One region of the Micromonospora sp. CPCC 205558 genome, then DNA from elsewhere that is predicted to be linked to it. Evidence: riboswitches for the same ligand, from Rfam matches in the RefSeq annotation. Region 1 holds a riboswitch; the other holds the start of a gene.
What was found. A riboswitch is a leader RNA that binds a small molecule or an ion and turns the genes downstream of it on or off. The one in region 1 is predicted to bind cyclic di-AMP.
Positions count from the first base shown of each region.

Region 1 (3,767 bases):
CACCGGACGGGCCCGCCCCGCCACGTACGCCTCGTCGTCGCTCTCCTCAGCGGGGAACGAGTGCAGCGCGTAGCGGCCGTCCCGTTCGAGGTCACGGCGCTTGGGCGAGTCGATGATGAAGCAGAACAGCCCCTCGGTGGTGATGACCGGGGAGACCGGATGGACGCGGGGCCCGCCGTCGGCGCGGACCGTGGCCAGATAGCCGAAGCCCGGCCCGTACTGCTGGAGGAGAACGCGGATCCCGTCGGCGAGTCGGGGCTCGTCGGCGGCGAATTCGGACCAGGAAGCCATGTGGGCATTCTATCGAACAAATGTACGAGCAGCGACCTCGACGCGCTGGTCACCGGCACCGAATCCGGCCACTTTTGGCGACGCGGCTATGGTGGTCCGATGCTGCTCTCCGACCGCGACCTGGTCTCCGAGATCAAGGCCGGCACGCTGGGCCTGGAGCCGTTCGAGCCCACCCTGGTCCAACCGTCCAGCATCGACGTCCGACTCGACCGGCTGTTCCGGGTCTTCAACAACCACCTCTACACCCACATCGATCCCGCCATGCAGCAGGACGACCTGACCTCGGTGGTCGAGGTCCCCGACGGCGAGCCGTTCGTGCTGCACCCGGGGGAGTTCGTCCTCGCCTCGACACTGGAGGTCATCTCGCTGGGCGACCAGCTCGCCGGCCGGCTGGAGGGCAAGAGCTCCCTGGGCCGGCTCGGGCTGCTCACGCACTCCACCGCGGGTTTCATCGACCCGGGCTTCTCGGGTCACGTGACGCTGGAACTCTCGAACGTGGCGAACCTGCCGATCACCCTGTGGCCGGGCATGAAGATCGGCCAGCTCTGCATCTTCCGGCTCTCCTCGCCGGCCGAGCACCCGTACGGCTCGGTGGTCTACGGCTCGCGCTACCAGGGCCAGCGGGGGCCGACACCCAGCCGCGCCTGGCAGCACTGGCGCACCTGGCCCACCCGCTGAGGTTCAGCCGCTAGGACCGAGACGACGAGGGCCCGCCGCGACGGATCGCGACGGGCCCTTCGGTCATCCAAGGGTCAGCCTGGGCGGCCGTAGCTGTGGATCGGGCCGTCGTCGACCTTCTTCATCTTGACCGGTTGACCGGCCTGCGAGGCGTGCACCACCCAGCCGCCGCCGACGTACATGCCGACGTGGTGGATGTCGCTGTAGTAGAAGACCAGGTCGCCGGGGCGCAGGTCGCCCCTGCTGACGTTCTTCGTGACCCGGCTCTGCGCGGCGGCGTTGTGCGGCAGGGACACGCCGGCCTTCGCCCAGGCGGCCAGCATCAGCCCGGAGCAGTCGTACGAGTTCGGGCCCTCGGCACCCCACACGTAGGGCTTGCCGATCTGCGCGCAGGCGAACTTGACCGCGGTACCTGCGGCGCCGCCGGGGTAGCTACCCGGGCAGGGCGCCGGGCGCAGCGGGCCGCCGCCGCCGTTGCCGTACACCTTGAGGCGCAGCTTCTGCAGGCGGTCGATCTCTTCGTTGATCTGCTTCTTCTTCGCCGCCAACTGAGCTTCGGTGCGGGCCAGCTGGGACACCATCTCGTCGAGCGGCGCCTTCTGCGCGGCCAGCTGGTCGCGCAGGTCGGCCACCTGGCGTACGTCCTTCTGCTGGTTGTGCGCGAAGCGGTCGAGGATTTCGAGCTGGCCGACCACCTCGCTGGGCGACCGGCTGCCCAGTACGGCGTTGACGGTCGAGACGTTCTCACCCATGTAGGCACGTGCGGCCAGGGCGCCGACCTTGTCCAACGCGGCGTCGACCTGACGCTCCAGCGGGGCGATCCGGGCGGCCAGCGCGTCGGCCTGCTTGCGCTTCGCGGCGAGGTCGGCGCGGGTGGCGTTGTGCCGTTCGATGATCGGTTCGAGCTTGTTCCAGTCGGCGTCGATCTGGCGCTCGATCTCGGCGACGGACGGGTCGGCGTGGGCCGCCGTGGCACTGCCGGTCAGGACGACGGCGATGCCGGCCAGCGCGGCGAGTGCGGTGGTGAAGCGGGACCAGCGTGGGCGCGGCACGATCGACGCAGGGCCGGCTGATGCCGACCGCTCGGACGACGGCCGCGGGGCATGGAGTGCCACCGGGGTTCCGTACTCCTTCTTCCTGACCGCCTACCGGGTTAGCTGACGGGTTCGGGCGGGAAGTCGGCGCCCTACCGCAGTGGCTGCGGATTCACCCCGAGGGACCTGGGTCCCCGGTTCGCTCGGAAACGACTCGGCGGTGTCGGTCCGTTACCGCCCGGGTTGGGCGGAGCTGCTGTCGGGCCGACGAATGACCAGAGTAGAGACGCTTGTTACCGATCCGCAACCCGTTCGGCCGTGACACTCCGTACCGATTGGGCGAGGTCACCGACCGTGTGTGAAGAATTCTTTCCGCACGCTTCGATAGATAGAAAGGTATTGACCTGGCCTGCCGGGCGGCGCGATGGTGACCTGACCTCACTCCGCGAGAATCTAGGGGGTTCGATGCACCATTCAACCCTGTCCGCCGGCTGGCGCGCACTGCTCGCCGCCACCGTGGTCGCCGCAGCGACCACGGTGCCATTCTCCGCCGGCCCGGCCGCCGCCGCGCCAACCACCGACCGCCAGCAGCAGTACGCCGCCGCAGCCACCGAGTACGGCGTGCCGACGGTCGTGTTGCTCGGCGTCTCCTACCTGGAGTCGCGCTGGGACGCCAACGCCGGCACACCGAGCACCAGTGGCGGCTACGGCCCGATGCACCTGACCGATGCGCGGCACGTGGCCGCCCTACCCGGGCGCGGTCACCACGACGCCGGAGCCGAGGACCCACGCGGCGACGACTCCCGTCCCGCCCGGGTCCCCGCGCCCCGGCCGGTCGAGGCCCCAGCGCCGTCCACCACCGCGTTGCAGACCGTGGACGCCGCCGCCACGCTGACCGGCGTCGCCCCCGAGGCGCTACGCACCGACGCCGGCCTCAACATCCGGGGTGGGGCCGCGCTGCTGAGCGCGTACCAACGGGAGTTGGGCGCTCCGGTGGGCGCGGACACCGACCCGGCTGCCTGGTACGGCGCGGTGGCCCGCTACTCCGGCGCGGACAGCGCCGACGCCGCCGCCGCCTTCGCCGACGAGGTCTTCACCACCATCGGCGCGGGCGCGTCCCGGATGACCGACGACGGCCAGCGGATCACCCTGCCGGCCCGCGCGGTGCGACCCGAACGTTCCTGGTTGGACCGTCTGGGCCTGCGCCGGCTGGCCCGCCCGGACGGGGTGGAGTGCCCGCGCACCATCTCCTGCGAGTGGATCCCGGCCCCCTACGAAGCGTTCGGCGACGGGGACTACGGCAACCACGACCTCTCCGACCGGCCCGCCCGGCAGAAAATCGAATACATCGTCATCCACGACACCGAGGCGAGTTGGGCGACGACCCTGCAACTCGTCCAGGATCCGACCTACGTGAGCTGGCACTACTCGCTGCGCTCGGTCGACGGGCACATCGCCCAGCATGTGTTGACCAAGGACGTCGGCTGGCACGCCGGCAACTGGTACGTGAACGCGAAGTCGATCGGGCTGGAACACGAGGGCTTCGCGGCGCAGGGGACCTGGTACACCGAGGCGATGTACCGGACCTCGGCGAAGCTGGTCCGGCATCTGGCGCTGCGGCTGGGCATCCCACTGGACCGCCAGCACATCATCGGGCACGACAACGTGCCCGGCACCACCGCCGCGACCGTGCCCGGAATGCACTGGGACCCGGGGCCGTACTGGGACTGGACGCACTACTTCGACCTGCTGCACGCACCTCGA
Region 1 is NZ_JBAKHR010000006.1:258,883-262,649, reverse strand. It holds gene V6U86_RS08550 (pyridoxamine 5'-phosphate oxidase family protein) at 1-291, opposite strand, end outside; gene dcd (dCTP deaminase) at 391-969, shown strand; gene V6U86_RS08540 (C40 family peptidase) at 1,044-2,021, opposite strand; cyclic di-AMP (ydaO/yuaA leader) riboswitch at 2,098-2,233, opposite strand; gene V6U86_RS08535 (N-acetylmuramoyl-L-alanine amidase) at 2,469-3,767, shown strand, end outside.

Region 2 (3,767 bases), on a different contig from region 1:
GCTCGCTGCCGGTGGCCGAAGAGCTGTTGCACCGGCTGCTGGAGCGCGGCGCGACCGTGATCCTGCGGGCCCACCCGTACACCGGGCAGAACCCGACGTCGGCCCGCCAGCTGGGCCGCCTGACCGAACTGCTCGTCGCAGACCGGGCCCGCACCGGCCGCCAGCACGTGGTCGGCGCGGCGGCCCGGGAGCTGAGCCTGACCGAGTGCGTCAACTCCTCCGACGCGCTGGTCTCCGACGTGTCCGGCGTGATCTCCGACTTCCTCTACTCCGGAAAGCCGTACGCGGTCACCGACATGGGCGACGAGGGCGACCAATTCGTGGAACGGTTCCCGCTGGCCGGGTCGGGTTACGTGCTGCGCCGGGACATGTCCAACGTGGACGGCGTGCTGACCGCGCTACTGGACACCGACCCGCTGGCCGATGCCCGCTGGGCCACCCGCCGCCGCTACCTGGGTGACTTCCCGGCCGAGTCGTACGCCGAGGCGTTCCTGACCGCCGCCCGCCGGGAGCTGACGCCGGCCGCGGCACTGACCACGTCCACACCGGCGTAGCCGCTCAGCGGTACGGGTCGAGCAGCGCCAGCACCGCCGCCGGGTCCTCCACGTGCGCGTTGTGCCCGAGACCGGGCAGCGTGGCGACCGGTACGCCGTACTCCTTGAGCTGTTCGTCGGTGACCATCGGGTCGTTCTCCCCGCGCGCCAGCACCACCGGCACGTCGGTCGCCGCCAACAGCGCGCCCAGGTCGGGTTCGCCGACGGCGAAGGCGGTCGGGTCCATGGCCAGGCGCCACCGGCCGTCGACCTGGCGCAGACCGGCGTCCACCACCGGGTGGTCCGGCGGGAGCAGGCCGACCAGTCCGGAGACCCGCAGGTAGCGGCGGGCCGCCTCGGTGCGGCTGGCGAACCAGCTCACCGGGCGGGCAGCGACCTCGGCGGCGCGTTCCAGCTCCGCGGCCGTCCACTGTGCCTTGATGCCCAGCCCGACGACCGCGTCCACCGGCGTCCCGGCGGCGCGGGCGGCCAGCGCCAGGCCGACCATCCCACCCAGCGAGTGTCCGAACACGACCAGCCGGTCGTCGGGGGCGAGGGCCTGCGCGACCTGCTGGGCGAAGCCCGCGAAGGAGTACGACGGCAGCGGCGGCGCCCAACCGTGGCCGGCGAGGTCCGGTGCCAGCCACCGCCCGGGCCAGCGCTGCTCAAGGTACGGCGCCCAGGGCAACCACACGTCCCCGGTCGCCCCCATGCCGTGCAGCAGCAGCAGGACCGGCCCACGGCCGGCGTGACCACCCGATGTCTCCACCACGGCCGCAGTCTGTCACGGTTCACGGCCCGGTACGAGAGTCGTCGACGCCCAGCCGCGACATGCGAAGACGCCACGGGCGCCGGCCCCTTGTGGGGGACGGCGCCCGTGACGGTTCAGCGTGCCTGGGTCAGGCGGAGTAGCCCCGGCTGGTGATCCAGTTAGCCAGGTCGATGGTGGTGATCCAGTACGACGGGTCGGCCGGGTTCGCCGAGTCGGCGATCCGCACGGTGCGACCGTTGTCCTTGTAGCCCACGACGGCGATGTAGTGCCCACCACCGTAGGAGTGCCAGCCGCCGTCGGTGTCGGTGGCGTCCCCGACGACGTTGGCGACCACGCCCCGGCCGTCGGTGATGGCCTTCACGACGTCGGCCTGGAGCCGGTCCATCTGCGCCGGGCTGGGCGCGCTGGGGAACATCCGGGTCCGGTACGGGGAGCCCTTCACCTCAGCGTTGAGCACCCGGGTGGTGTCCTCGGCCGAGTTAGTGCCCATCTCGGTGGTGCCCAGCTCGGCGCCGAGCTCCTCCTGGGTGCGGTCGATGCCGGCGGCGCTGAGCGCGTTCCGGGTGGCCGCCGGGCCGCAGTTGTAGTAGGTGTTCTGCGCCTCGTAGTCGTAGTCGAGCACCTTGGTCGCGGGCGGCTTCGGCTTCGGCTTCCGGGTCAGGTCCGGGTTGGTCGTGGTCTTGGCGGCGGGCGACGCGGCGCTGCTGGCCGGGGCGGCCGTGGTCGGCACGGCGCTGGCCGAGGGGGACGCGTCCCGAACCTCGCTGCGGGAGGCGGCGACGTCGCTGCGCATCTCGGCGACCGTGGTCGCGGTGCGCTGGCCGGCCGGGGCGTCGTCGGCGGTGGTGACCAGGGCGCCGGTGGTGGTGGCGATCGCGAGGGCCGCGGCGGCGGCAACGATCTGGTACGGGCGCTCGGTGGCGAGACGGCGGAGCTGACGCTGCAGGGTGTGCTTCACGGGGTCCTCCACGGATCGGGGGGAGAGCGGCACACCGGGGCCGGACCGGTATCCGGGCAGGCGCCAGCGCGCGGACCGTGGTCCGCGGATGGTGAACCGCTCAGGGGAACGCCCGGCGTGGCCGGGCGGGGAAGGCGATGACCCGGGGGTCAGCTCACCGTCACTCGACGATTGAGCGGGTGCACCGCCGCGCCGTGGAGGCGAGGGAACAACCGAGGGGTGGAAAGGTGCTGCACGAGATTGGGACTCCTTCCGACACCGCCTACCGGGTTAGCTGACGGATTCGGGCGGGAAGATCGCCCTACCGCGGGCCGTGGCTCGCGGATTCACCCCGGACTTACTGATGGGTCCCCGGTTCGTTGATCACGATTAAGCGGGTCGATGCGGCGTCGCGTCTTGCGATCGGTTACCGCACCGGACGGGACGACACTACTGGTGGTCCACGTGCCCTGCCAAGCAAGGCTCACCTGCGTAAACCTCAATTGGCGCGGCAATTTCTGCGCGTATTGCCGATGACGTGACTCGATGGGACAACCGGTTACGGCCGCGCCTGCGGGCGACAACCGGACAGGCGGCAAAAAACGCAACCACAATCGTGGGAACGATGGCACCACTCGCGCCGGACGTCCGATTTCACAATTGCGTGACCGGCCTCACATCACAGATCGGGCTCAACCCACCCGCGCCGGCCGCCACCGTGCCACCACGGCGGGGCGCAACGCCTCCGCCACCGTCCGGCGGACGGGCACCGGGGTCGGGCGCAGCCGGGCCGCCGCCGCGTACGCCTCCTCGGCGAGGGTACGAGCCGACTCGGCGGCCAACTCCGCGTCGCGCCACGCGGCCCGCTCACGGCCGGCGGCCACCTGGTAGTCGGCCAGCCGCGCGTCCCGGATCACCCGGCTGATCAGCACCTCCTGCTCGACCGGGTGTCGTCGGGGATCCCAGCCGTGCCGGTGCCCGAACACGTCACCGAGCTGCGCCATGCTCAGGTCACCCCGCCAGTACGCCGCCATCGCCGCCCGGTGCAGATAGCGCTCCCGGGCCGCGTATTCGGCGGGGGTGTGCGGAGTGCGCGGGGTGGGCAGCGCCCCGGCACCGGCGAAACGACGCGCGGCGTTGTCCGCCTCGTCGTACTCGATCCAGGCCCGCTCCAGCTGCTCCTGAGCGGTCAGCCAGGCGGCGCGTCGCCGCTTGGCGGTCGTCGACGCACCGGCTGCGGCGACGGCCACCTCCTCGGCGTAGCGACGCCTGTCGACGGCCTCGGCGGCGGCCAGCTCCCGAGCGGTGGGCGCGGCCGGGGGCGGGTCGTCAGTGGGCCGGTCCCGTTCGGGGCGGGCGGCCAGCACGGTGAGCAGGCCCAGGGTCAGCAGGAACAGCGTCGACCAGATGGCGGCGGCCTGCGGCACCTCGGTCACGAACTGGTAGAAGACGGCGGTCTCCATGGTCGGCACCTCGGGGAGAGAACAGTGCGGTGAGGGCCCGCACCGGCCAGCGGGCCACGGCG
Region 2 is NZ_JBAKHR010000012.1:197,234-201,000, reverse strand. It holds gene V6U86_RS16890 (CDP-glycerol glycerophosphotransferase family protein) at 1-554, shown strand, start outside; gene V6U86_RS16885 (alpha/beta fold hydrolase) at 559-1,305, opposite strand; gene V6U86_RS16880 (C39 family peptidase) at 1,433-2,275, opposite strand; cyclic di-AMP (ydaO/yuaA leader) riboswitch at 2,508-2,649, opposite strand; gene V6U86_RS16875 (hypothetical protein) at 2,935-3,705, opposite strand.
Region 2: linked by a shared signal. The riboswitch ahead of V6U86_RS16880 (C39 family peptidase) and the one ahead of V6U86_RS08540 (C40 family peptidase) in region 1 are both predicted to bind cyclic di-AMP.